4 regions of the Burkholderia ambifaria AMMD genome follow, and region 3 is predicted to be linked to each of the others. Evidence: riboswitches for the same ligand, from Rfam matches in the RefSeq annotation. Region 3 holds a riboswitch; each other region holds the start of a gene.
What was found. Region 3 has a riboswitch for cobalamin ahead of BAMB_RS23260 (CbtB domain-containing protein). Riboswitches for the same ligand answer to the same signal wherever they lie in the genome.
Positions count from the first base shown of each region.

Region 1: another riboswitch for cobalamin. It lies ahead of cobA (uroporphyrinogen-III C-methyltransferase); the one in region 3 lies ahead of BAMB_RS23260 (CbtB domain-containing protein).
Region 2: another riboswitch for cobalamin. It lies ahead of BAMB_RS19500 (TonB-dependent receptor domain-containing protein); the one in region 3 lies ahead of BAMB_RS23260 (CbtB domain-containing protein).
Region 4: another riboswitch for cobalamin. It lies ahead of cobG (precorrin-3B synthase); the one in region 3 lies ahead of BAMB_RS23260 (CbtB domain-containing protein).

Region 1 covers NC_008390.1:1,717,300-1,724,210, forward strand. The annotation lists gene BAMB_RS07840 (M20 aminoacylase family protein) at 1-486, shown strand, start outside; gene BAMB_RS07845 (cobyrinic acid a,c-diamide synthase CobB) at 529-1,836, opposite strand; gene cobO (cob(I)yrinic acid a,c-diamide adenosyltransferase) at 1,840-2,442, opposite strand; gene BAMB_RS07855 (cobalamin biosynthesis protein) at 2,477-2,854, opposite strand; gene cobA (uroporphyrinogen-III C-methyltransferase) at 2,851-3,600, opposite strand; cobalamin riboswitch at 3,771-4,007, opposite strand; cobalamin riboswitch at 4,145-4,407, shown strand; gene cobW (cobalamin biosynthesis protein CobW) at 4,741-5,829, shown strand; gene cobN (cobaltochelatase subunit CobN) at 5,836-6,911, shown strand, end outside.
Region 2 covers NC_008391.1:775,337-782,247, reverse strand. The annotation lists gene BAMB_RS19515 (VOC family protein) at 1-29, opposite strand, end outside; gene BAMB_RS19510 (Lrp/AsnC family transcriptional regulator) at 93-554, opposite strand; gene BAMB_RS19505 (LysE family translocator) at 669-1,307, shown strand; gene BAMB_RS19500 (TonB-dependent receptor domain-containing protein) at 1,370-3,298, opposite strand; gene BAMB_RS35410 (hypothetical protein) at 3,284-3,421, shown strand; cobalamin riboswitch at 3,509-3,701, opposite strand; partial or broken gene BAMB_RS35930 (helix-turn-helix domain-containing protein) at 3,815-3,946, opposite strand; gene BAMB_RS19490 (hypothetical protein) at 4,054-4,224, shown strand; gene BAMB_RS19485 (hypothetical protein) at 4,278-4,526, opposite strand; gene BAMB_RS19480 (threo-3-hydroxy-L-aspartate ammonia-lyase) at 4,657-5,631, opposite strand; gene BAMB_RS19475 (helix-turn-helix transcriptional regulator) at 5,680-6,318, opposite strand; gene BAMB_RS19470 (YbaK/prolyl-tRNA synthetase associated domain-containing protein) at 6,315-6,836, opposite strand.
Region 3 covers NC_008391.1:1,621,752-1,628,662, reverse strand. The annotation lists gene BAMB_RS23280 (2OG-Fe(II) oxygenase) at 1-88, opposite strand, end outside; partial or broken gene BAMB_RS23275 (transposase) at 584-859, shown strand; gene BAMB_RS23270 (inorganic phosphate transporter) at 942-2,534, opposite strand; gene BAMB_RS23265 (histidine phosphatase family protein) at 2,674-3,261, opposite strand; cobalamin riboswitch at 3,305-3,446, shown strand; gene BAMB_RS23260 (CbtB domain-containing protein) at 3,481-3,690, shown strand; gene BAMB_RS23255 (CbtA family protein) at 3,704-4,423, shown strand; gene BAMB_RS23250 (LysR family transcriptional regulator) at 4,446-5,354, opposite strand; gene metE (5-methyltetrahydropteroyltriglutamate--homocysteine S-methyltransferase) at 5,483-6,911, shown strand, end outside.
Region 4 covers NC_008390.1:1,737,748-1,744,658, forward strand. The annotation lists gene cobJ (precorrin-3B C(17)-methyltransferase) at 273-2,060, opposite strand; gene BAMB_RS07940 (precorrin-2 C(20)-methyltransferase) at 2,057-2,791, opposite strand; gene BAMB_RS07945 (precorrin-8X methylmutase) at 2,788-3,414, opposite strand; gene cobG (precorrin-3B synthase) at 3,407-4,798, opposite strand; cobalamin riboswitch at 4,905-5,096, opposite strand; gene BAMB_RS07955 (bifunctional cobalt-precorrin-7 (C(5))-methyltransferase/cobalt-precorrin-6B (C(15))-methyltransferase) at 5,301-6,536, shown strand; gene BAMB_RS07960 (cobalt-precorrin-5B (C(1))-methyltransferase) at 6,536-6,911, shown strand, end outside.

The sequences.
Region 1 (6,911 bases), on a different replicon from region 3:
CCGCTCGACATGGCGATCGTCACGGTCGGCGCGATCCACGCGGGCGACGCGCCGAACGTGATTCCCGATCGCGCCCAGATGCGCCTGTCGGTGCGCGCGCTGAAGCCCGAGGTGCGCGACCTGCTCGAGGCGCGCATCAAGGAAGTCGTTCATGCGCAGGCGGCCGTGTTCGGCGCGACCGCGACGATCGACTACCAGCGCCGCTATCCGGTGCTCGTCAACGATGCGCGGATGACCACGTTCGCACGCGACGTCGCGCGCGAGTGGGTGGGCGAAGCGAATCTGATCGACGAGATGGTGCCGCTCACCGGCAGCGAGGATTTCGCGTTCCTGCTCGAGAAGCGGCCGGGCTGCTACCTGATCATCGGCAACGGTGACGGCGAGGGCGGCTGCATGGTGCACAACCCCGGCTACGACTTCAACGACGCGGTACTGCCGACCGGCGCGTCGTACTGGGTCAAGCTGGCCGAGACGTTTCTGGTGTGACGGTGAATGCGGGGAATCGGTTCAATCGCGGCATGTTCCGAGCTAGAACACAACATCCCCGCTGAACAACGCCACCACTGCATCCGGATTCGACGGCCAGTACATGTGCATGTACGTCGCGACGATCGAACCCGTGCGATACACGGCTTCGCCGCTGCCGGGCTCCCCATCGGGCCGGGCGGCGGCGGCCACCGGCGCCAGCGGCGTGTCGAGCCGCGAATAATGAAACGTATGACCGCGCATCGGCCCGCTGCGCGTATCCAGCTGCTGCATGCCGAGCGCCGCGAACCGGCGCTGCATCGTCGCATGGCCTGACAGCAGCCCGAGCATCGATGTCGTCGCGCCTTCGACGTCGGTCAGCGACTCGCACAGATACACCATTCCCCCGCATTCCGCGACGATCGGCCGGCCGGCCGCCGCGTGCGCGCGAATCGTCCGCGCGGCCACGGCATTCGCCGCGAGCGTCGCCGCATGCAGTTCCGGATAGCCGCCCGGCAGGAACAGCGCGTCGCACGCGTCGGGCACGGGTTCGTCGGCGAGCGGCGAAAAGAACCGCAGCTGCGCACCGAGCGCCTCGAGCAGCGCGAGATTGGCCGGATAGATGAACGAGAACGCCGCGTCGCGCGCGATCGCGATGCGCTTGCCGGCGAGCGCGCGCGGCAGCGGGGCGCGGGCCGCCGGTTCCGCGAACGACACGGCCGGCGGCAATTCGGCGAGCGCCGTCTGCGCGAGCACGTCGGCCGCACGCTCGAGCCGCGCGTCGAGATCGCCGATGTCGGCCGGCTGGTGCAGGCCGAGATGGCGTTCCGGCAGCGCGATGCCCGCATCGGCCGGCACGTGCCCGAGCCAGCGCAAGTCGTCCGGCAGCGCCTGCCGCAACAGTTCCGCGTGTCGCGGCGACCCGACGCGGTTCGCGAGCACGCCGTGAAACGGCACCTCCGGCCGGAACCGCGCGAGCCCGAACGCGATCGCCGCGAACGTCTGCGCCATCGCCTTCGCGGAAATCACCGCGACGACCGGCACCCCGAACGCGGCCGCGAGATCGGCGCTGCTCGGCGTGCCGTCGAACAGCCCCATCACGCCTTCGATCAGGATCAGGTCCGCGTCGCGCGCGGCATCGGCGAGCAGCGCGCGGCAGCCGGCTTCACCGACCATCCCGAGGTCGAGCGCGTGCACGGGTGCGCCGCTCGCGCGTTCGAGCAGCATCGGATCGAGAAAATCCGGCCCGGTCTTGAACACGCGCACGCGCCGGCCGAGCCGGCGGTGCAGCCGCGCGAGGCCGGCCGTCACCGACGTCTTGCCCTGGCCGGACGCGGGCGCGCTGACGAACAGCGCGGGGCAGGCCGGCATCGCTCAGAACTCCACGCCGGGCTGCGCCTTCACGCCTTGCTCCTTGTACGGATGCTTGACGAGCCGCATTTCCGTGACGAGGTCGGCCGCGTCGATCAGTGCATCGGGCGCATGCCGCCCGGTGACGACGACGTGCACCGAATCCGGCCGCGCGACGAGCGTCGCGAGCACTTCGTCGAGCGGCAGGTATTCGTACTTCAGCACGGTGTTCAGCTCGTCGAGGATCACCATCCGGTACTCGCCGCTTTCGATCATCCGGCGCGCCTCGTCCCAGCCCTTGCGCGCGGTGGCGACGTCGGCGTCGCGGTTCTGCGTATTCCACGTATAGCCGTCGCCCATCGTCACGAAGTCGCACTGCGCGACCGCGCCGAGGAAGTCCCGCTCGGACGTGTGCAACGCGCCCTTGATGAACTGCACGACGCCGAGCCGCATGCCATGGCCGAGCACGCGCACGGCCATGCCGAAGGCGGCCGTGCTCTTGCCCTTGCCGTTGCCGGTGTTGACGATCAGCAGGCCCTTTTCCTGGGTGGCGGCAGCCTGCTTCTTTTCATGGCCGGCGCGGCGGCGTTCGGCCATCCGCTGATGGGATTCGGCATCGGTCTTCATCGGGAATCGTCCTGTCGAAAGCGAAACAAAGGGTTCAGAGCGGGCCGGCGAGCGCGACCGTCACGCCGTCCCGACTGGATTTGGGGCCGAGCAGCCGGCCCTGCGGCGCCGCGAGTTGCGCGCACGGCTCGGCCACGCCCGCGACGCCGAAACGCGCGAGCGCGGCCGCCGACGGGCCGCTCAATGCCGGTTCGGAGCACTGCGCGAGCTGCGCCGCGTCGAACGCGACGAGCGGCCAGCCGCGCCGCGCGCACAGCGTGCGCAGCGGCCGGGCACGCGCCTTGTCGGCGAGCGTCGCGACGACGGCCGGCTCGGCGTCCGGGTGGCTGGCCAGCGCCGCGCGGATCGCGGCATCGAGTTGCGCGGCCGTCACTCCCGCGCGGAAACCGACGCCGAGCGCGACGCGCATCATGCGCGGCCGCCAAGCGCCGCGCGCACCGCGGGATCGTCGGCGAGCGCCGCGACGCGGCCGATCACGACGATCGCGGGCGAACCGATACCGGTCGCGCGCACGCGTTCGACGATCGTGTCGAGGGTCGCGAGCACGTGCCGCTGCCCGTCACGCGTCGCGTTCTCGATCGCCGCGCACGGCGTGTCGCCGGCCACGCCGCCGTCACGCAGCGCGGCTGCAATGGTGTCGAGCCGGCGAATGCCCATGTAGATCACGATCGTCATCCGCGTCGCGGCCAGCGCGCGCCAGTCGGGTTCGTCCGCGCCCGCGCCGTGGCCCGTGACGAAGATCACGCCCTGCGCGTCGCCGCGATGCGTGACCGGAATGCCGAGCGCGGCCGGGGCGGCGATCCCGGCCGTGATGCCGTTCACGACCTCGACCGGAAACCCGGCCGCGCCGAGCGCGAGCAATTCCTCGCCGCCGCGGCCGAACACGAACGGATCGCCGCCCTTGAGCCGCGCGACGCTGCGGCCCGCGCGCAGATGCGCGAGCATCGTGGCGACGATCGTTTCCTGCGGCGTCGACGCATGGCCGCCGCGCTTGCCGACGTGCTCGATCAGGGCGTCGGCGCGCGCGTGGCGCAGCACGTCGGGGTTCACGAGATCGTCGACGAGCAGCACGTCGGCCGCGGCGATCGCGCGCACGGCCTTCAGCGTCAGCAGATCGGCGTCGCCGGGGCCGGCGCCGACGAGCCATGCGCGGCTCATCGGACGCGGCACGGCGCGCACCGTGTCGTGGCAGTGGAAAGGGGACAGCGAGCGGCACATCGGCGGCCGGCGGACAGGCAATGCATGACGGATCGAGCGAAGCCCGCGCGAGCGCGGGCGGAAAGCGCACCCCATCCGTCCCCCGCGGATCGGGCGTTCGGCGAGCAGCGGGCTCGCCCCTTGCGTCGGCCGGTATCCGGGCTGGCCGCTTGCCAGGCCGCAGCCTTCCCGCCCGCTGAAGGGCAGTGGCATCGCGGGCGGCCTGGGCGCGTGCGGGGAACCGCGACGCGCGGGCGGCGTACCGTTGCGGGGACAGCACAGGCCGGGCGGACGTCCGCCTCCTGTTTCCCGTTTAACTGCGCACGCCGGAGGAGCGCGCGCGAGCACCGAACGCGGCGCATACGATAGCACAGCGCCCGGGCCGCGCGAACCCGCCGCGCGGTCGCCCGGGGTGGCCCCGGACGTGGCCCCGGGCGCGCTGCCGCGGCCATGCAGGACATCCCGCGGCGGCCCGTTTCACCTTGACGCTCCCCGCACCGCCGCCTACACTCGCACGCGTTTTGGTGCTCGCGCGCGCTCCTCCGGCGCGCGCAGTTAAACGGGAAACAGGGAGCCTGCCTGCGCCGCAGTCGAGCCAACCTGTGCTGCCCCCGCAACGGTAAGCGAACGCGTCGCGCCCAGCGCGACGCAGCGCCGCTTCGCCGCATGCCTGCCGCATGCGGACGACCGCCACTGGATGCCGCGCATTCGGGAAGGCGAAGCGGCGTGTTCGTCAGCCCGGATACCGGCCGAAACGTTGGGGTTCAGCGCCGCGGGGAGGCGGCGCATCGTCCACGGCCGCAGCATGCCCGACACCCGAGCGTTTCCCGCTTCCTCCACCGATCCGTCCGCCGCACGCGCGCCGCGCCGGGCCGGCGCGACGAACGGCAGGCGGCGCGGGCAGGGCCGGCGGCAGCCGTGCCGGCATTGACCATGCCGACCGTTCACAAGGAAGCGTCATGTCCGATTCGTCGTTCCGTGCGTCGTGCGGCCGTCCGGCCGGACTGCGCCGCGCCATCCCCGCGATCCGCCCGACGACATGCCGCGCCGCATTCGACGCGACGATCCCGGCCTGATTCCATTTTCGCCACAGGACCTACCATGACCCTACGCAAGCTTCCCGTCACGATCGTCACGGGCTTTCTCGGCAGCGGCAAGACCACGCTGATGCGCCACATCCTGCAGCACGCGGAAGGCCGCCGCATCGCGGTGATCGTCAACGAATTCGGCGAGCTCGGCATCGACGGCGAAATCCTCAAGGGCTGCGGGATCGGCTGCGACGATGCGGAGGGCGCGCAGGGCGAAGCGTCGGGCCAGCTGTACGAACTCGCGAACGGCTGCCTGTGCTGCACCGTGCAGGAAGAGTTCTATCCGGTGATGGAAGCGCTCGTCGAGCGCCGCGCCGACATCGATCACGTGCTGATCGAGACGTCGGGCCTCGCGCTGCCGAAGCCGCTCGTGCAGGCCTTCAACTGGCCGACGATCCGCAACAGCTTCACGGTCGACGCGGTCGTGACGGTCGTCGACGGGCCGGCTGCCGCCAGCGGCCAGTTCGCCGAGAACCCGCAGGCCGTCGACGCGCAGCGCCGCGCCGATCCGAACCTCGACCACGAATCGCCGCTGCACGAACTGTTCGCCGACCAGCTGTCGTCCGCCGATCTCGTGATCGTGAACAAGGCCGATCTCGTCGCCGACGCGCAGTTCGCCGAAGTCGAGGCCGCGATCCGCGAAGAGATCCCGCCGCAGGTGAAGATCGTGCGCGCGACGCGCGGCGAACTGGATCTCGCGATGCTGCTCGGGCTCGAATCGGCGTCGGAGGAAACGATCCACCTGCGGCACGACCATCACGGCTCGGCCGACGACGGCGATCACGATCACCATCACGACGATTTCGATTCGGTCGTGGTGTCGGGCGACGCAGGCTCGCGCGAAGCGACGATCGCCGCGCTGCAGCGCGTCGTCGAGACGCACACGATCTACCGCGCGAAAGGCTTCGCGGCGCTGCCCGATGCGCCGATGCGGCTCGTGATCCAGGGTGTCGGCCGCCGCTTCGACAGCTATTTCGACCGTCGCTGGCAGGACGGCGAAACGCGCGCGAGCCGCTTCGTGCTGATTGGCGAGGATCTCGACCCGGCCGAACTGCAGCGCGCGTTCGACGCCGCGTGCGCGGCGCAGACGCAGCAGGCGTAACGCGCGATGCATCTGCTGCGCACCACGCCGGGCGGCTTCGTCGACGATACGCAGGGCGTCGTCCGGATCGACCAGCAGCCGGCCGACATCGTGATCCTGAGTTCGGCCGATACGACCTTGTCGCTGCTGGCCAGCGTCGTGCCGAAGCTGCCGGCCGGCTTTCCGAGCGTGCGGCTCGCGAACGTCACGTTCCTGCGGCAGCCCGCGTCGGTCGATTTCTATGTCGACGACGTGCTGCGTCATGCGAAGACGGTCGTGATCGATCATCTCGGCGGCGAAGCGTACTGGCCGTACGGGATCGAACAGGCCGTGTCGCTGGCGTCCAAGCGCCGGCAGCAGCTCGCGATGTTCTCGGGCGACCTGCAGGAAGACCCGAACCTCGTCGCGAAGAGCACGGTCGCGCCGGCGCTGTGCCGGCTGTGGTGGCGCTACCTGCGCGACGGCGGGATGCACAACGCCGAAGCGCTGCTGCGCAGCATCGCATTCCATACGCTCGGCTTCGGCGACGAACCCGAGCCGCCGCGCCCGCTGCCGGCCGCCGCGCTGTATCACCCGGCGCGCGACCCGGCGAGCGTCGACGACTGGCGCGCGCGCTGGACGCCCGGCGCACCCGTGGTCGCGATCCTGTTCTATCGCGCGCACTGGCAGGCCGCGAACACGGCCGTGTTCGACGCGCTGGCCGATGCGCTCGTGCGCGAAGGGCTCAATCCGCTGCCGATCGCGGTCACGTCGCTGAAGGACGCGGTGAGCCGCGAGGTCATCACGCAGCTCTGCGACACGCACGGCGTCGCGCTCGTGCTGAACACCACGGCCTTCGCGGCCGGCGCGATCGATAGCCCCGAGCCCGACATACTCGCCGGCGACGCGCCGGTGCTGCAGGTGATCCTGTCCGGCGGCAACCGCGACGCGTGGGTGGCCGACAACCAGGGGCTGCACGCGCGCGACATCGCGATGCACATCGCGTTGCCTGAAGTCGACGGGCGCATCGTCACGCGCGCGGTGAGCTTCAAGGGGCTCGCGTATCGGTGTCCGCACACCGAAGTCGACGTCGTGCGCTACCAGCCGGACGCCGAACGGATCGC
Region 2 (6,911 bases), 850 kb from region 3:
TTGTAATGATTGAGTCCGATCACTGACATGGCAGGTTGTCCGGTTCGTGCAAGGTGCGCATGGCACAGCATCGCGCGGCGCGGGGCATCGTGTCACCCCCGACTGCCTTTGCTCGCACCCGCCGGACGCGCGAGCCCGCGCGCCGGCAGCGGCGTCGACATCACGATCGACGTGCGCGTCTCGCCATACAGGTTGATGCGCTCGATCAGTTGCTCGAGGTGCGCCATGCTGACCGCGACCAACCGCATCACGTAGGAATCCGCGCCCGTCACGTGATGGCACTCGACCACTTCGGGAATCGTCTCGAGCAGCTTCAGAAATTTCGCCTTCGCCGGCTGCGGCACCGTGATGCCGATCAGCGCGCTCACCGGGTAGCCGGCCGCCGTCGGATTGACCCGCGCCGTGTAGCCGTCGATCACGCCGGCCGATTCGAGGCGCTTCACGCGTTCCGTCACCGCCGGCACCGACAGATGAACCTGGCGCGCCAGTTCCGTATAGCTGATGCGGCCGTTGGCCTGCAGCAGCGCGAGTACCTTCCAGTCGAGTTCATCCATTGCGGCGGAGTTTTTAAGGTGAAGCCGCTATTTTTCCTTAAAAACCGCCTTCAGCGGCGGCCGGACTTTCCCTACGATGCGATTGAAGCCACGGGGAATCGCGAGGAGCCGGCCATGTTGTTCATCAAGTCCGTCGTGATGGGATTGTCGATCGCGGTGCCGGTCGGCCCGATCGGGATGCTGTGTATCCAGCGCAGCCTGAGCCGAGGCTTTCAGGCGGGGTTCGCCACGGGCATCGGCGCCGCGTGCGCCGATGCGATCTACGGGCTGCTCGGCGCGCTGGGCGTCGCCGGCATCGTCACCGCGTTTCCGATGCTGACCGTCGCGCTGAAAATCGGCGGCGGCGCGTTCCTCGTGTGGCTGGCCTGGACCATCGCGCGGCAGGCACCGGCCGCATCGGCGGCACAGCGCGACTTGTCGCGCACGACGGTGCTGCGCGATTTCCTGACGACGTTCGGCCTGACGCTGTCGAATCCGATGACGATCCTGTCGTTCGTCGGGATTTTCGCGGCGCTCGGCCCGCTGACCGGCACGCATGACGACGCGATGGGGCCGACGGTCGCGCTGATGGTCGCCGGCGTGTTCGTCGGTTCCGCGACGTGGTGGCTGTGCCTGAGCAGCGCGACCGCCGCGTTGCGCACGAAGATGCCGCTGACGTTCATGCACGGGCTGTCGCGCGTGTCGGCCGTCGTGATCGCGGTGTTCGGCGCGATCCAGTTGATTGCGGGCGTACATGGCATCGTGTGGTCCTGACGCGAACCGCGGTGCGATCGAACGCTCGAACCTGTCCGCACCGACGCCCGCGACCGCCCCGATCAGAACGTATAGCTAACCTTACCGAACGCAGTGCGGCCAAGCGTGTTGTACCCATACGCGGTCACGTACTGACGGTCGAACAGATTCGACAGCGTCGCCGACACCGTCAGGTGCGCATTGATCTTGTACGACGCGCGCAGATTCACGGTCAGATACGACGGCAGATACGTGGCGTTGGCCGGGTCGTCGAACGTCGTGCCGCCGTAGTTCAACGACGCGCCGGTGCTCAGTGCATGCAGGTGCAGTTCGTCCCACGTGTGGTCGATGTTCACGCTGACCGTCTGGCGCGGCCGGCGGCTGAGCCAGCTGTCGTTGGTTTCGTCCTGCGGATTGAGAATCCCCACCGCGATGCTCACCGGCGTCGTGCGGCCGAGCGTGCCCTTGTACGACAGGTCGATGCCGCGGATATGCGCACGGCCGATGTTCATCGGTGAGAACGTCGCCGGGTTGTACGCGATCAGGTTGTTGACGCGCGTGTCGTAGATCGCGGCGCTGAACGTGCCGTACGCCGTGTTCGCGTCGAGCGCGGCTTCGACCGAATCGCTGCGCTCCGGATTCAGGTTCGGATTGCCGTAGCCGGGGTAGTACAGGTCGTTGAACGACGGCAGGCGGAATGCGTTGCCGTACGACACGCGCGCCGTATAGACCGGCGTGATCGCCCACGACAGCGCGGCGTTGCCGGTGTTCACGGCTTTCCCCGCGATGATCTCGTGACGCCCCGCGACGAACATCGTCACGCTGCCGAGCGTCGCCGACTGATGCAGCGAGAACGCGGAATCGTTGCGCGTGGGCACGCCGTCCGGCACGTCGATCGGCAGGAACGCCTGCTCGCGCGTGAAGTCGTATGCGACCTTCGTCTCGCCCGACAGCGGCAGGCCGAACAGGTGGAAGCCGTGCGTCTGATGAGTCAGCGACGTCGACGAACTGATGCGCTGCGAGTCGATCCGGTCGGTCTGGATGGCCGGGTCGCTCGCATACAGGAACTGGCGGTCGTTCGCATAACCGAACGACTGGTCGAACTGCGTGTCGGGCGTAATGTCGAGATGGAACGCGATGCCGGTCGTCAGCTGATGATCGAGTTCGCGGTTCGCATAGCCGGCGTTGTCATAGGACAGGTCGGAGCGGTGATACAGCGCGAACGTCGAGATCGACCAGTTATCGCGCGCGTAACCGAGGCGCGCATCGAGATCCTGCGCGTGGTACGGATTGCGGCCGTCCTCGTGGTACGGCAACACGGGCCGCGTCGCGTCGATGCCGGCGGTGTTGTACGAGTGCAGGCCAAGCGAGTAGGTGAGCCCGCCGAGCGCGGCCAGCGGCCCCGTCGACGGCACGGTGCCCGACGTGCGCAACTGCGTGTCGAAGGTCTTGTTCGAGCCGCCGCCGAACGACACGCTCGTCTGGTTGGGCTGGCCGGCGGCGCGGCGCGTGAACAGCTGCACGACGCCGCCCATCGCGTTCGCGCCGAATGATGCGGCGGCCGGCCCCGAAATCACTTCGACGCGCTCGAACGCTTCGGTCGGCAGGTCGGCCCACGGCGCGATGCCGGTGGTCGGCGAGCCGATCCGGATCCCGTCGATGAATACCGCGACCTGGCTGGCCGACGAGCCGCGGATGCTGACCGACGCGGACGAGCCGGGGCCGCCGGTCTGCGAGACGGTCACGCCCGGCAGCATCGCGAGGGCCTGCGTGATGCTCGGCTCGCTCGGCGACAGACGGTCGAGATCGGCGCGCGTGAGCACCTGCGTTGTTGCATAGCGCTGGTCGAACGATTCGGGCAGATGCCGCGTGTCGGTCACGGCGATCGTCGGCAGGTCGGTGCCGTCCGCGGACGGGCGCGGCTGCGTGATTGTCGTATCGCCGGCGGCGTGGGCGATCGGGGAGAGCAGCGCGGTGGCGGCGGACGTGGCGAGAAGGTGGCGAAGATTCATGAGGCGGCGAGCGTGATCGTGTTGCAGGTACGGCGTGAGCGCGCGAAGACGCCGCGCATGACGGCGACGCAGCGGCGCGACGCTTCCGGCGTGGAAGCGGAGGCGGAAAGGTTGGACATTTGAAGGGTCCTGAGGTCGGGCCGTCCATGCAACGGGGCGACCGCCAAAGGCGGTGCTGGCGCATCGGGACACCCCGCCCGGTGCGGCTGCTTGGACCTCGGGTCGATGGCAGGTCTCCTGGCTCGCGGGTCGTTATTCGCGCCGGCCTTCCCGGTTTCCCAGTGGCGTGTGGTGGCGCGGATTCGCCGCTTACAGTTGCGGGGGCAGCCGCAGATTCGAGGCGCTGCCTCTCCTGCGTTCCCTTTTGATCCCGTTCCCGGGAACCATCAGCGCGCAAGCGTAATGGCGAGCGCTCCGGCGCGTCAATCGTTGGCGGCCGACGGGATGCGAAAAAACGTCAGTGTTCGTCGAATGCTTTCGAAGTCCTTTCTTTTTTCGACGGCACTCGAACCGCATTCACGTCTGATGAAACGGAACGTCGGCCGCGCTGCAATCGCGTCGGAACCGGCTCGGCGCGATGCCCGTCCATCGCACGAACGCCCGCCGGAACGCTTCCTCGCCGCTGAACCCGAGATGCGCGCCGATCCGCTGTTGCTGCTCGCGCCGGGCCCGGTGCAGTCGGGCATCTTCAACGACCCGCTCGGCGCCGCGCACGACCGCCCGAAGTGCAAGCTTTCGTCGATACGATGCGCGCGATGCTGAACGCGCACGGACTTACGCCCGACGCGTTCGGCGCGCGGGTGTTCGATGGCATTCGAGACGGGCGTTACTGGCTGATTCCGCAACCGGAGACGATCAACGGCGCGCTGCAGCGGCGCACTGCGGATATCCTCGCCGCACGTGATCCATCGCTGCCGTCGTTGTGATGTCGTTGTGATGTCGTAATAGGGGCCGGCCGTCCGACGCGGCCGGCTCACGTTTACATATGCGAGCCCGAGCGCGTGCGGCCGCTGGGATCGCCACCGCGATCGGGCGGCGTATTGTTCTGATCGATCTTCGCGAGCACGAAGCCGGCGGGCGGCAGCGCGGCGGGCGAACGGTGGGTGGCGTGCGCGACGGGGCCTTGCGGCAATGCGGCGGGAAGGCTGGATGACGTAACGCCCGGTTGAGCGAACGCCGAAAGGGAGGCTGCCGCGAGGGCGGCGGCGACGATCGCGTGCGTGTTCATGACGACTCCTTCTTCACGACTGAATGCGGGACACCTAATCAGTCTAGAGCGCGAAACTTAACGCGCCGTGAAGAAGCGGCGGCACGCGGATGACAGGATATTCATCCAGGCCATCCGCGCGCCACGACGGTCATGCCGAGGCGGACACGAGCGCGCAGAAGTTCTCGAGATCGACGTTGCCGCCGCTGATCACGATGCCGACGCGCTTGCCCTTCAGTTCATCCTTCATCCGGCGTGCGGCCGCGAACGACAGGCAGCCGGTCGGCTCGACGACAATCTTCATACGGGTCGCGAAGAAGCGCATGCAGTCGACCAGCTCCGCATCGGTCGCGGTCAGGATGTCGTCGACGTCGCGCCGCAGGATCGGAAACGTCAGGTTGCCGAGGTGCTGCGTCTGCGCGCCGTCGGCGATCGTGCGCGGCGTGTCGATATGGACGATCGAGCCTGACCGGAACGACTGCTGGCCGTCATTGCCGGCTTCCGGCTCGACGCCGTACAGCTTCGCGTGCGGCGACAGCGCGCGCGTCGCGAGCGCCGTGCCTGACAGCAGGCCGCCGCCGCCGAGCGGCGTGAACACCGCGTCGAGCGGCCCGACCTCGTCGAACAATTCCTTGGCTGCCGTGCCCTGGCCCGCGATCACGTCCGCATGGTCGTACGGCGGGACCAGCGTGAGCCCGTGTTTCTCAGCAAGCTCGCGGCCGATCTGTTCGCGGTCCTCGGTGTAGCGGTCGTAGGTCACGACGTTGCCGCCGTAGCCGCGCGTCGCGGCCATCTTCGCGGCCGGCGCGTCCTGCGGCATCACGATCGTCGCCGGAATGCCGAGGATGCGCGCCGACAGCGCGATCGCCTGCGCATGGTTGCCGGACGAAAACGCGACGACGCCGTTGCGGCGCTGCGTCGCGTCGAAGCGCGACAGCGCGTTGAACGCGCCGCGGAACTTGAATGCGCCCATGCGCTGCAGGTTCTCGCACTTGAAGAACACCTGTGCGCCGAGCGCTTCGTCGATCGTGCGCGACGTCATCACGGGCGTGCGGTGCGCGTGGCCTTCGAGCCGTGCCGCGGCTGCTGCTACGTCGTCGTAGGTGGGAAGGGTCGGAGTGTTCATGAAGGTCGCTCGTCGGAAGGGTCGTTCAATGGGGCAGCAGGGCGCGCATCATTTCGCATCGTTGTAGACGGTGGCGCGCGACACGCCGAGGTGCTGCGACACGATTTCCATCGCGCGGCGCACCTCGAGGAAGCCGTCGGCCTTCAGCGCGTGCATCAGCTCGCGGCGCTGGTCGGTCTTCAGCTCGCGTGGGGTAGTCGCCAGGCGCGTCGCGAACGCATCGATGCGCTGCCGGATCGCGTCCGCGCCGGCCGGGTCGAGCGTTTCTGCGACAGGTTCGCCTTCGGTGCTGCAGAACTGGTTCAGCATGCCCTGGAAGCCGCGGAACAGCGTGACGTCCGCGTTCAGGCACAGCGCGGCCACGTAGCGGCCGCTCGAATCCTTGATGCCGATCGACGTGCTTTTCGCGGTGCGGCCGTCGGCGAAGCGGTTCGCGTAGTTCGCGAGCACCTGCGGGTAGTCGTCGTCCTCGATGCGCGCGAGCCCGAGTTCGGTCGCCGGATCGCCGACCGCGCGGCCCGACAGGTTGTTGTGGATCGCGAGGATCGCGTGTTCCGGCGTGCGCAGGTCGTGCACGACGACCTCGGTGAACGGCGCGAACATCGCGCCGAGCCCTTCGGCGATGCGCAGCACCTGCTCGATCAGCGATGCCTGCTCCAGTTGCGGTCGGGGGCGGGGCGTGGTCATGCGTTGGCCTGCAGTGCGGGCGCGTTGGCGACTTCCGGCCGCGTGATGTCGGCGAGCAGCGGGCGGGCGATCCGCACGTAGTCGGACGCGTCGAGCACGACCGAGCGGTCGAGGCGGCCCGCGTTGAACGCGATTTCGTCGTTGAGTTCGATGAGAGCCGGGTCGACGACGAGCGTCACGTTCGCGTCGAACACGAACGGCGGCACGGCGCCCATCACGCAGCGCGTGACCGCGGCCGCGAGTTCGGGCGGCGCGAGCGTCGCCTTGCGGCGGCCGAGCGCGTCGGCGACCTTGCGGAAATCGATCTTCAGATGGCCGGGGATCACCGCGAGCGCGGTGGCGTCGCCGCCGTCCTTGAATGTGCAGAGCATCGCCTTCGCGCCCTGTTCGGGACGCGTGCCGCGAATCGCGGCGATCACGTCGGATTTGCCTTCGGCCGGGTGCTCCATCACGCGGAACCGCGCGCCGGAGGTCGTCAGCAGCTCGCGCAGCGCGTCGAAAACGGGATAGTCGCTCATGTCGCTCATGTCGTTCCGGGCAGGAGGCGCGCGTTCGGCGCCGTCGATGGATTGTCCAAGTATAGACGTTTTGTC
Region 3 (6,911 bases):
CGGTACCGACGGCGGTCCAGTCGACTGCGCTCACGCGTTGTACGAGGTCGACAGATGCGAGGGCGGGTTGCAGATCGGCAATGTTCACGGGTGTACCTCGTTCGTCAGCGATGGGGATACGGAGTCGTGCTGGCATGTCGCGCGCGCCGGAATATGCGCGGGCGGTCGCAGCGGGATGGTCGGCGACGCGATGTGGGGCAGCGTTGCGAGCGCGACCGTGACCCCGATGAAAGTCGATGAACCCAGTCTAATGTCGCCGATGCGACGGCGCGCTCCAGATCTTGCGCTTCAATTCGGGAGAGAGGGGACAGTTCGCGGGGCGAGCAGTCGGGCGCAACGGCGATTCAGTGCGACGTCGTTGCGCGACTGACCGGGATAAGTTCAGCGTAGTGTGCGCGACACGAACGGCGAGAGGGTCTGCGAGACGAAGAGGCGAAGCGCGCAGAAGCGAGGAAGCGAGGAAGCGAGGAAGCGAGGAAGCGAGGAAGCGAGGAAGCGAGGCGGCGAGGAAGCGAAGAAGTGAGGAGGCGACGAGGAGAGGGTGAGGCGAACAGACGTAGCAACCGAGCCCAATCCTCCAGGGCGACGAGCCTGGGATCAGGTGATTCCGTTCTATGCCTTCGCGCCCGATATCCGGAAAATTGTATATACGACCAACGCCATCGAGTCGCTGCACATGCAGCTTCGAAAGATCATCAAGGCGCGCGGCCACTTCCCGTCGGACGAGGCCGCGCTCAAACTGATCTGGCTAGCGCTGCGCAACGTCGTAGCCAAGTGGACCGGTTCCCGGCACGATTGGAAGAGCGCGATGACCCAGTTCGCACTGCTTTACCCGGAACGATTCAACATTGGAGTCTGAAACTCAATCCGCCTCACACACGAAATTCCGGATACCTCCCCGGCGAGCGACCAATTCCTCAGCCGCTCGCCGCCCGTCCCGCTCAGGCGATCGACCGGAACAGCCAGTAAAGCCCGGCCGCGAGTGCGATCGACGCCGGGAGCGTCAGCACCCACGCGAGCACGAGGCTGCGCACCGTGCTCCACTGCAACCCGGACCCGTTCGCCGCCATCGTGCCCGCGACGCCCGACGACAGCACGTGCGTCGTCGACACGGGCAGCCCGTACACATCGGCCGCGCCGATCGTCAGCATCGCGACGAGTTCGGCCGACGCACCCTGTCCGTACGTCAGATGCTGCTTGCCGATTTTCTCGCCGACGGTCACGACGATCCGCTTCCAGCCGACCATCGTGCCGAGACCCAGCGCGATCGCAACGGCCACTTTCACCCAGGTCGGAATGAACTTGGTCGCGTGATCGAGCTGCTTGCGGTAGTTGTCGATCGCGAGCTTGTCATCGGCGGCGAACGCGGGCTGACCCGCCTTCTCGATCAGGCGAATCGCTTCGGATACCAGATACATCGTGTTGCGCACGTTGTCGACGTCACCCTGCGGCACGGCCGCCATCGAGCCCGACGAGCCGACCGCGGTCGCGAGCGACGTGGACAGTTGCTGCACGGCCGGCAGTACGGCAGGCGTCATCTCGCGGCGCTGCACGAAGTGCTCGACGTCGGCGCGCGGATTCGCGGACGGCGCGGCGCCGTTCGAGTATTTCGCGAAGGTCGCGGCCGCCTGGTTCGCGACGGCGACGAAGGTCTGCGATTCGGCCGTCGTGACCGCCTTGTTCAGCGCATACGCGGTCGGCATCGTGCCGATCAGGATCAGCATGATGAGGCCCATCCCCTTCTGCCCGTCGTTCGAGCCGTGCGCGAACGACACGCCGGTACACGTGAGGATCAGCAGGCAGCGGATCCAGAACGGCGGCGGCTGATCCTTCGGCGGCTCCTTGTACAGCTCCGGAATCCGCACGACGGCCTTCAGCACGAGCAGCAGCAGCGACGCGCACAGGAACCCGACGATCGGCGACAACAGCAGCGACTTGCCGACGCCGAGCGCCTGGCCCCAGTCGACGCCGCTCGTGCCCGACGGCCCGTGCATCAACTGGTTCATCAGCCCGACGCCGATGATCGATCCGATCAGCGTATGCGAGCTCGACGACGGCAACCCGAAATACCAGGTCGCCAGGTTCCAGACGATCGCGGCGATCAGCAGCGCGAACACCATCGCGAAACCCGACCCGCTGCCGACCTGCAGGATCAGCTCGACCGGCAGCAACTGCAGGATGCCGAAGGCGACGGCCCCGCTGGAAACCATCACGCCGAGGAAGTTCCACATGCCGGACCAGATCACCGCGACGTTCGGCGTCAGCGAGTGGGTGTAGATCACAGTCGCGACCGCATTCGCGGTGTCGTGGAAACCGTTGACGAATTCGAAGCCGAGCGCGATCACCAGCGCGGCGCCGAGCATCAGGTACGGGAACAGCGACCCTTCGCGCACGGGCGACAGATCGGCGATCAGGTGGGTGGCGATATAGACGGCGCCGGCCGCGAGTACCAGCAGAAAGACGGCATAGCCGACCTGTCGGGTACGTTCGGTGGAGCCGGCGTTATTCGCGGCGGACGAAGCAGGCTGATTCATGGCGGCATCTCGTAGGTAACCGCAGCCGATGCTAGCTTTCGCTACCAGTCAGTTTGATGACAGTCGGGAGGACGAACCATTTTCTTACAGGGGTGTAAGGAAATGGCGTCGTCATTCTCCATATAGTGAGCAGGCGGGCTTACGCATCGGCATCGCGTCGAACGTCGTCCGTGATCGACGTCCAGCCATCGCCCGACGCGGCGAATATCGTGCACGACAGCGGCGCGACGTCGATGCGGGTCGCCGCCTTCGCGTCCATCCGGCGCACGTGCGCGATGGCCGCACGCACGATCGCCGCATGCGTGATCGCGACGATGTCGCGGTTACATGGCAGCGCGCTCAACCATGCGCCGACGCGGCGCGCGACGTCTTCGAACGATTCACCGCCGTGCGGCGACGCGGACGGATCGTCGAGCCACGCGCCGAGTTCGTCCGGCAGGTCGCGCGCGAGGTCATGCAGCCGCTTGCCGTGCCAGTGGCCGTAGTCGACATCGCGTAGCGCATCGTCGATGGCCGCGTGCAGCCCGAGCGCGTCGGCGGTCTGCCGCGCGCACGGTGCGGGGCTGCACAGCACGATCGCGCCGGGTGCGCCTGCGAACCGCTCGCGCAGCGCGGCAGCCGCGGCGAGCCCGCGTGCATCGAGCGGATCGTCGGCGGGAAACGCGCCGATGCGCATCGCGCGGGTCGGCGCATGCGCGATCAGGCGCAGCGAGGCAGGTTGGGTCATGTCGATGGCCGGAAAGTTCGGAACGGCCGCGCCCGTGATGCGCGGGCCTTCAACACGCGAACGTTCGCGCGTACAATTCGCCCGATACGAGGTGCGGAAGCCGGTGCAAGCCCGGCGCGGTCGCGCCACTGTAACCGCGGATCTTCAATCCCGGAAGCCAGACCTGCCTTCGTATTCCATCCAACATTTGTCGGGGCGCGATTCCCCTGAGGTGCATCCATGAGCGAAGCAGTGCTGAAGCCGGTCGTCGTGCCGGCGCCCATTCCCGTCCGCGAGCTGTTGCCGTGGGCCATCTTCGTCGGCCTGATCCTGTTGCTCGCGCTCTATTTCGTCGGTGCGGAACAGGGAGCGACGTCGCTCGTGCCGGGCATGTACGTGCACGAGTTCGTCCACGACGGCCGCCATCTGCTCGGCTTTCCCTGCCACTGACGCGGAGCACACGATGATCGGAAAGCTGCTCATGCGTGGGATGCTCGCAGGCATCGTCGCGGGCCTCCTCACGTTCGGTTTCGCCAGAATCGTCGGCGAACCGCAAGTCGATCAGGCAATCTCCTTCGGAGAAAAAGTCGACGCCGCCAACGGCGAAGCCCCGGAGCCCGAACTCGTCAGCCGCCGCACGCAGGCCGGCGTCGGCCTGCTGACGGGTGTCGTGACCTACGGCGCGGCATTCGGCGGGCTGTTCTCGCTGGTCTTCGCGTTTGCATACGGGCGAGGCAGCCGCCTCCCGGCACGGCCGCTCGCCGCATGGCTCGCGGCGGCGACGTTCGTCGCGCTCGTGATCGTGCCGAGCATCAAATACCCGGCCAATCCGCCGGCAGTGGGTGACCACGACACGATCGGCTATCGCACGGGCCTGTTCTTCCTGATGATCGCGATCTCGGTCGCGACGATGGCGTTCTCGGTCAGCGTGCGTCGTCATCTGCTGGCGAAGCTCGGCCCGTGGAACGCATCGATCGTCGCGGGCCTCGCGTTCGTCGCGATCATCGCGGCCGTGCAGATCGGGCTGCCGTCGATCGATGAAGTGCCGGCCGAATTCCCGGCCGCGGTGCTGTGGAAGTTCCGCGTCGCCGCGATCGGCATGCAGGCGATCATGTGGACGACGATCGGCCTGCTGTTCGGCGCATGGGTCGAACGCGGCGAACGCACCATGCGCGCCGCCTGACGCGCATCGCATCGGGGCGCGCCTAGCGCAGCATGCGCGGCGCGCTCCACGTCGATTCGCGCGCGAGCGCGACGAATGCGGCGAGATAGTCGATCGATGCGTCCGCGTCGCGGATGCCGAGGAAGATCTGTTTCGCGATGCCCTTCTTGCCGAGTTTGACCGGCACGACCGGCATCCGGTCCGCGTATTCATCGGCAAGCCATCTCGGCAGCGCGGCCACGCCGCGCCCGCTCGCCACCATCTGCAGCATGATGTCGGTCGTCTCGATCGACTTGTGGCGCCGCGGCACGATGCCGGCCGGCGTCAGGAACTGGTTGTAGATGTCGAGCCGGTCGGTCTCGACCGGGTAGGTGATCAGGACCTCGTCGGTCAGCTGCTCGGGCGTCACGTAGTCGGCGTTCGCGAACCGGTGCGCATCCGCGACCACCAGCACCTGCTCGTAATCGAACACGGGATCGAAGCGCAGCCCCGGCTTGTTCAGCGGGTCGGGCGTCACGAGCACATCGATGTCGTGGCCGAACAGCGCGCCGATGCCGCCGAACTGGAAGCGCTGCTTCACGTCCACGTCGACGTCCGGCCAGCGCGACAGGTACGGCGACACGACCTTCAGCAGCCACTGGTAGCACGGATGGCATTCCATCCCGATGCGCAGCGTGCCGCGCTCGCCCTTTGCATACTGCTTCATCCGCTCCTCGGCGAGCTCGAACTGCGGCAGCAGGCGGTTCGCCAGCTTCAGCAGATATTGCCCGCCCTGCGTCAGCCGCAGGCCGCGGCCCTCCCGATCCCAGATCGGCGTGCCGAGCTGCTGCTCGATTTTCCGGACGGTATGGCTGAGCGCCGATTGCGTGAGGTGCAGCGCATTGGCGGCCGCGGTCAACGAGCCCTGGCGCTCGACTTCACGGATCACGACGAGATGGAATCGTTCCAGCATGGATATCGCTCACTCCGCAAACACATGAACAAATTTAATGGATGAATGAAATAATGCCATTTTATTTCATGGGATGAAATCCCTATGATGGCTGCCGGATCTTCAATTTCTCTCTGGACGGCAGCTTCATGGTTACGACACACAACCTCGGTTTTCCGCGCATCGGCGCGCAGCGCGAACTCAAGTTCGGCCTCGAACGCTACTGGAAGGGCGAATCGTCGCGCGACGCGCTGAAGGCACTCGGCGCCGAGCTGCGCGCGCGTCACTGGAACGCCCAGCGCGACCTCGATCTCGCGCCGATCGGCGATTTCTCGTTCTACGACCAGGTGCTCGACATGAGCTTTACGCTCGGCAACCTGCCGAAGCGCGTGCAGGGCTTCCACGGCGACGTGCTCGACAACTATTTCCGCGTCGCGCGCGGCCGTTCGGCGCAAGTGGTGGACGAGCATGGAGCGTGCTGCGGCGGCGTTTCCGCCGGCGAAATGACGAAGTGGTTCGACACGAACTATCACTACATCGTCCCCGAATTTCACGCGGACACGAACTTCTCGCTCGATCCGTCGTGCCTGCTCCAGCAACTGGCCGAAGCTCGGGCACTGGGCGTCGCCGGGAAGCCGGTGATCCTCGGCCCCGTCACGTACCTGTGGCTCGGCAAGGAGAAGGACGATTCGGATCGCCTCGCGTTGCTGCCAAAGCTGCTGCCGGTGTACGGCGCGCTGCTCGACACGCTGACCGCGCAGGGCGTCGAATGGGTGCAGATCGACGAGCCGATCCTCGTCACCGAGCTCGACGCCGAATGGCGTCAGGCATTGCGCACCGCGTATGCGGCGCTGGAAACGCGCCGTATCAAGCTGCTGCTCGCCACGTACTTCGGCACGCTTGGGGACAACCTGACGCTCGCGGCGTCGCTGCCGGTCGACGGCCTGCATGTCGACGCGATCAACGCCCGCGACGAAGTCGACGCACTCGTGCGCGAACTGCCGGCCGACCGCGTGCTGTCGGTGGGCGCGATCAACGGCCGCAACATCTGGAAGACGGACCTGAACGCGACGCTCGACTGGCTCGAGCCGCTCGCGAAGCAACTGGGCGATCGCCTGTGGATCGCGCCCTCGTGCTCGCTGCTGCACGTGCCGGTCGATCTCGCGAGCGAAGAGAAGCTCGACGCGGAGATCCGTTCGTGGCTCGCGTTCGCGCTGCAGAAGCTCGACGAACTAAAGGTGCTCGCGACGGCGTTGAATCAAGGCCGCGACAAGGTGGCCGACGCGCTTGCCGCCAACGCCGCCGCGATCGACTCGCGCCGCCGTTCGCCGCGCGTGAACAACCCGGCGGTGAAGGCCGCGCTCGCGCGCATCGACGCGCAGCTCGGCAACCGCGCGAGCCCCTATACGCAGCGCGCGCCGAAGCAGTCGGCACGCCTGAACCTGCCGGCCTTCCCGACGACGACGATCGGCTCGTTCCCGCAGACCGCCGACATCCGCCACGCGCGCAGCCAGTTCAAGGCCGGCGCGCTGGATGAAGCCGGCTACCGCGCGGCGATGCAGGCCGAGATCGAGCGCA
Region 4 (6,911 bases), on a different replicon from region 3:
ATGCCCGCCCGGCGGCATGCACATCTTGAAGGATTAGCTCTGAACAATGAACGGTTGTGCGTTTTTTTTATTATTGCGCTGTGTGTAAGTAACAATCTTGCCGATTCGAGCGAATATTGAAACGTAATGCGGGCGATTTGTCCGCTTGGTCGTGCGATGAAGTGCAAGCGCCGGACGCTCGATACCGTGCGCCACGGTGAGCGGCCGATGCGTGCGTGGGTGAGTCGCTCCGGCACCGGCAACGTCGGCCGGCATGCCGTGCGCAGCGGCCTTCAGCGATACCAGCGCGGCGTATACACCCACTCGCGACCGTCGCCGATCGCGAAACGCCGCGTCGTCGACGACCCAACGATCACCATCGTGCGCATGTCCACCTGGTCGCTGCGCAACGCGCCGAGCGTCGTCGTCGCGAGCGTCGCGCCCGGCCGGCCGATATCGCGGCCGAGCACGACGACCGTGTCGGCCGCGCGGTGCGCGCGCACGACGTCGAGCGCACGATCGAGCTGCCACGGCCGCGCGCGCGAGATCGGGTTGTAGAACGCCATCACGAGATCGGCTTGCGCCGCATGCCGCAGGCGCATCTCGATCACGTCCCACGGCTTCAGGTTGTCCGACAGCGAGATCGCGCAGAAATCGTGGCCGAGCGGCGCGCCGGCCTCCGCGGCGGTCGCGAGCGACGCCGATACGCCGGGTTCGACGCGCAGCTCGACCGCCGCCCAGCGCGGGTCGCGCGCTTCGTCGAGGGCTTCCAGCACGGCCGCGGCCATCGCGAACACACCCGGATCGCCCGACGACACGACCGCGACGCGCCGGCCCTCGGCCGCCAGTTCGAATGCGTGGCGCGCACGCTGCATTTCCTCGCGATTGTCGGTGCCGTGTACGCGCTGGTCCGCGCGGAACGGGCCGGCCATCGTCACGTAGGTCGTATAGCCGAGGATATCGGTCGCTTGCGCGAGCGCGTCGCGTGCGGCGGGCGTCAGCCATGCGGTATCGCCCGGGCCGAGGCCCAACACCGTCAGGCGGCCGCGCGCGCGGCCGAGCGTGGCGGGATCGACGGGGTGTGCAGCGACCGCGCAGGCGAGGCCGTCGGACGTTGCGCGCAGCGTGTGCGCGACGCGCAACGTGCTGGCGAGCAGTGCGGCGGCATCGGTGTTGCGGTCATCTTCGCCATCGCCATCGCCATCGCCATCGACAACGCCTTCGCCTTCGACAACGCCTTCGCCTTCGACAACGCCTTCGACATCGCCGAAGCGCAGCGGCACGCCCAACGTGTGCGCCGCCGCTTCGACCCGCGCATCGCCGAGCAATGTCGCCGGCGCGACGAGCGCGGCGAGCGCCAGCCGTGCGAGGCCGTGTGCATCGAGCAGCGCATCGATGCGTTCGGCGAGCGATGGCGATGCGTCGGCCTGCACGCCGCGCGCGTCGATGCCGACCACCACGCTGCGCGGATGGATCACGAGTTCGTCGCGCGCGCCGCGCCACGCATCGGGCGTCACGCGGATCGCATGCGCGGCCGCGTCGTCGCGTGGCAGCGCGACGTCGTCGAGCCACGGCGCCGCGCCGTCGATGCGCGTGGCCGCGCCCGCGAGCAGGTCGGACACGAAGCGCTTGCCCTGCTGGAGATCGGCGAGCGCATAGCCGTCGGGCGGATTGAGCACGCACGCGCCGAAGCGCAGTTCGCCGCTCGTCGTGATCGCCGGCACGACGCCGAGGCATTCTGCGATTTCGCGCGCGATCAGGTTCACGCCCGTCAAACCGCCGAGCAGCGGCACGACGGCCGAGCCGTCTTCCGCGACCGCGAGCACCGGCGGCTCGACACCCTTGTCGGCGAGCGCGGGCGCGACGCAACGGATCACGATGCCGGCCGCGCACAGCGCGACGATCGGCAGGCCGCGCGCGTACAGCTCACGCAGGTGCGTGCCGAGTTCGTCGAACGGCACGTCGGCGTCGACGCGCGACGCGAGCCCATGCACGCGAGCACCCGGATAAAGCGCCTGGATGCGCCGCGCGATATCGAGCGCGCCCGCGCCGAGAATCACGATCGCGGGCGGAGTCGTCATCCTTGCCATTTTTCCCCCGGCACGACGAGCAGCGAGAAATACGGCGACGCCATCGGATCGACTTCGTCGAGCGGCACGATGCGCTGGGCCGCCATCGTCGCGCGCTCGACGTACAGCGCGCGCTTCGCGAGCCCGAGTTCGTCGAGCACGCGCCGCACCTTGTCGAAGTTGCGGCCGAGCTTCATCACGACGGCCGCGTCGGCCTGCGCGAGCCGCGTGCGCAATTCGTCCTCCGGCAGCACGCCGGACAGCACCGACAGGCTCTGGTTGCGATAGACGAGCGGCTGGCCGAGCACGGCCGTGCCGCCGAGCATCGCGCATACGCCCGGGATCACTTCGGTGTCGTAGCGCGTCGCGAGGCGATCGTGCAGGTACATGTACGACCCGTAGAAGAACGGATCGCCTTCGCAGATCACCGCGACGTCGCGCCCGGCGTCGAGATGCGCGGCGACGATCTCGGCGGCCGTGTCGTAGAAGTCGGCGATCACCGTCTCGTAGCAGAGCGGCGGCGGCAGCGCCTCGGTCGTCACCGGATAGACGAGCGGCAGTTGCGTCTGCGCGTCGAGCAGGTGCGCTTCGACGATCCCGTACGCATTGCCTTTCTTGCCCTTTGCGACGAAATACGCGACCACCGGCGCGGCCTGCAGCACGCGCAGCGCCTTGATCGTCATCAGTTCAGGATCGCCCGGGCCGACGCCGACCCCGAACAGGCGTCCGCGCGGGGCCGTCATTCGGCCTCCGTCGCGAGTGCGTTGACGGCGGCGGCGGCCATCGCGCTGCCGCCGCGGCGGCCGAGCAGCGTGACGTAGGGCACGCCGCGGCTCTCGGCATCGAGCAGCGCCTTCGATTCGGCCGCGCCGATGAAGCCGACCGGAAAGCCGAGGATCAGCGCGGGGCGCGGCGCGCCGGCGTCGATCATGTCGAGCAGGTGGAACAGCGCGGTCGGCGCATTGCCGATCACCACGACGCTGCCGTCCAGATCCGGGCGCCACAGTTCGAGCGCCGCGGCCGAACGCGTGTTGCCGAGATGCCGCGCGAGATCGGGCACCTCCGGTTCGCCGAGCGTGCAGATCACGCGATTGCCGGCTGGGAGCCGCGCGCGCGTGATGCCTTCGGCGACCATCCGCGCGTCGCACAGGATCGGCGCGCCGGCCGCGAGCGCTGAGCGGCCCGCCGTGCCGGCACCGGCCGAGAAGCGCAGGTCGTAGACGACATCGACCATCCCGCACGCGTGGATCACGCGCACCGCGAGTTTCTCGAGATCGGGCGGAACCTGCGACAGGTCGGCCTCGGCGCGGATCGTCGCGAACGACTGGCGGTAGATTTCCTGCCCGTCGCGAATGTAGTCAAGCATCGGTTGTGGTGTCCTGGCTATGCCGCAGGTCCGTCAATCGGGCCGCGGCCTGGTCAATCGTCAGATGGCGCGCGAGCGGGGCGCCGAGGCCCGTGGCGGCGTCGCGCCGGTAAAGGTCGTAGCGTGCAGGCGCAACCGCGACGAGCGTGTACGTCGCGGGGTGCGGCAGCGCGCAGTGGCGCTCGCAGCCCGTCAGGTGCACGTCGACCGGATGGCCGACGCGCGCGGCCAGCGCGAGTGCGTCATGTTTGGTATCGGCGCGCGCCTTCGCGCAGCCCGCGCTGCCGGTGCAGGCAACCAGCGCCGCCAGCGGGTCGGACGGCGTGCACACGAGACCGAGCGACGCGAGCGCATCGAGCACGACCGGCGCGCGTTCGCGCCGCACGCCGTGCACGAATACGCCTTGCCACGGCGTCATCGACAGCGTGGCGTCGCCTTCGGCTTCAGCGAGTGCCGCGAGCCGTTCCAGTTGCGTCGCGTCGAGCCGACCGAGCACGAACTGCGCGCCGACGCTGCAGCGCGCCGCGTCGAGCGACGGCCGCGCGCCGAAACGCAGCGCGGCATCCGCGGGCATGCGCCGCCAGCCGGCCAGTGCGGGATCGGCCGCGAGCGGGAAGGGTGCGTAGTGCTGCGCGCGCTCGCGCAACGCCCGTTCGCCGCCGGTCGCGAGCAACGCGCGCATCCGCGTGACGTCGGCCGGTGCAAGATCGAGGAATGCGAGCAGCAACGCGCGCACCAGTGCGACGGCCTGGTCGGGCGCCACGTCGAACCAAGCGGGCGAATCGTCGGACGAGACCGGCGGACAGCCGGCCAGGCCCGCGGCGATGCGCAGCGCGCCGTCGCCGCGACGTCGCGCGGCAAGCCAGATATCGTGCGGGTGATCGAGCGCCGCGACCGATTCGCCGCCGTCGAGCTGGATCGAGAATTTCGGCGACAGTTCGCCGCGGCGCGGCTCGTGCGTCAGCATGTCGAGCAACGGCCGTGCGAGGGCGCGGCTGTCGAGCAGCGCGGCGGGATCGAGCCCGGCGAGCGGGCTGAGCATCAGGTTGCGGACGTCGTCGCTCGCGGCGAGCGCGGCCTTATCCTGAGCGACATCGGCGGCATTGGCGGCATCGGCGGCATCGGCGGCGCTCGTACGTGGGCCGAGGCCCGCGTCGAGCAATGCACCGGCCAGCGCATCAGCCGCGCCGTCGCGAATGCCGCGCAACTGGAGATTCGCGCGATTGGTCGCGTCGATCGCGCCGGAGCCGTAGCTGCGCGCCGCGGCGGCGATCGCGCGCGCCTGCCGCGCGTCGAGCCGGCCGCCCGGCAGCTTGATCCGGCACAGCCCGCCGTCGGCGGCCGCGACGACGCGCACGAGCCCCGGGCAAGCCGACGGGCGCACGACGGGCAACGCAGGAATCGAAACGGGGGCGGAACTCAACGGGATACCGGGCAGTGTGGCGCCGCGGCCAACGCATCGGTACACCCCGCCCGACGCCGACTGGCACGCACGCACTTTCAGGCCGGCAGGTCTCCTGGCTGACAGGTCGGCGCCGGCTCCCGGCCTTCCCGGTGAAACCAGTGGCATGAGGGGGGAGATCGGCTCGCTGTCTACAGTTGCGGGGGCAGCCACAGCAGCGCGATACGCGCCCTGTGTTCCCTCTTCGGCCCCGAAGGGCACCGGCGAACGAACGGCCGTAGGATACCCGATTTCACCGGCGCTTCGCGACCGTCGATCGGGCGCCATGACTGAAGCGAAACGCGGCCCGGCGCGGGCAGTCCCGCAGATGAAACGCGCGGTGGAACACGGTACCATGCCGACTTTCGCAACGCGGACGGCCGCACCGGCGCCTTCACGGCCGCCGTGCGGCGACTCGATGGAATCGGACGATGGGGAAGGGTGCATGACGGCGTGGCTGACGGTAGTGGGCATCGGCGACGACGGTTACGCGGGGCTCGGGCGCAGCGCGCGGCGCGCGCTGCTCGACGCGACGCGGGTCGTCGGCGCGAAGCGGCACCTCGACATGCTGCCCGCGCGGCTGCGGGCCGCGCGCGAGCCATGGCCGTCGCCGTTCGACGTGTCGGGCCTGCTCGCGCGACGCGACGCGCCCGTCTGCGTGCTGGCAAGCGGCGACCCGATGCTGTTCGGCGTCGGCGCCACGCTCGCGCGCGAGCTATCCCCAGACGAATGGCGCGTGCTGCCCGCCCCGTCGTCGCTGTCGCTGGCGGCCGCACGGCTCGGCTGGGCGCTGCAGGACGTCGGCGCGGTGTCGCTCGTCGGCCGACCGCTCGCGACGCTCGTGCGCCACCTGCTGCCGGGCCGGCGCCTGTTCGTGCTGAGCGCCGACGGCCGCACGCCGGCCACGGTCGCCGCCGAACTCACGGCGCGCGGCTTCGGCCCGACCCGCATCAGCGTGTTCGAACATCTCGGTGGCCCGCTCGAGCGGCGTCTCGATGGTCTCGCGCAAGACTGGCCCGTCGCCGAAACCGCCGCGCTCAACCTGATCGCGCTCGACTGCCGGGCCGGCCCCGATGCGCCGCGCCGCGCGCTCACGCCCGGTCTGCCCGACGACGCGTACCGCCACGACGGCCAGCTCACCAAGCGCGACATGCGCGCATTGACGCTCGGGCGCCTCGCGCCCGCACCCGGCGAACTGTTGTGGGACGTCGGCGCGGGCAGCGGCTCGATCGGCATCGAATGGATGCGCGCGCATCCGTCGTGCCAGACGATCGCGATCGAGTCGCATGCGGAGCGTCAGCGCTTCATCGAGCACAACCGCGACGCGCTCGGCGTGCCGGGGCTGCAACTCGTCGCGGGGCGCGCGCCCCACGCGCTCGCGGGGCTCGCCGCGCCGGACGCGATCTTCATCGGCGGCGGCGCGAGCGCACCCGGCGTGCTCGATGCATGCTGGTCGGCGCTGAAGCCCGGCGGCCGGCTCGTCGCGAACGCGGTCACGCTGCAGGGCGAACTGGCGCTCGCGGCTTGGCGCGACGTGCATGGCGGCACGCTCACGCGCGTGTCGCTCGCGCATGCCGAGCCGCTCGGCCGTTTCGACACGTGGCGGCAGCCGTTGCCGGTCACGCTGTACGACGGGCGCAAGCCCGATCCCGCGGCAACGGAATTCACGGGCCCCGCGTGATGCGCGACGAAACCCCCGAACGACCGGCGCCGCTGCGGTTCGGCTATACGACCGGCAGCTGCGCGACCGCGACGTCGCTCGCCGCCGCGCGACTGCTGCTCGCGGGCCACGCGGACGATGCGGTCGAAATCGTGTTGCCGAAGGGGCAGCGCGTGATGATGCGACTCGAGTTCTGCCGGACCACCGCCGACGGCGCCGAGGCCGGCACCGTCAAGGACGCCGGCGACGATCCGGACGTCACGCACGGTGCGCTGGTGTTCGCGCGCGTCGCGCTGTCCGCCGCGCCCGGCGTGCGTTTTCATGCGGGGCCGGGCGTCGGCACGGTCACGCGCGCGGGGCTCACGCTGCCGGTCGGCGAACCGGCAATCAATCCGG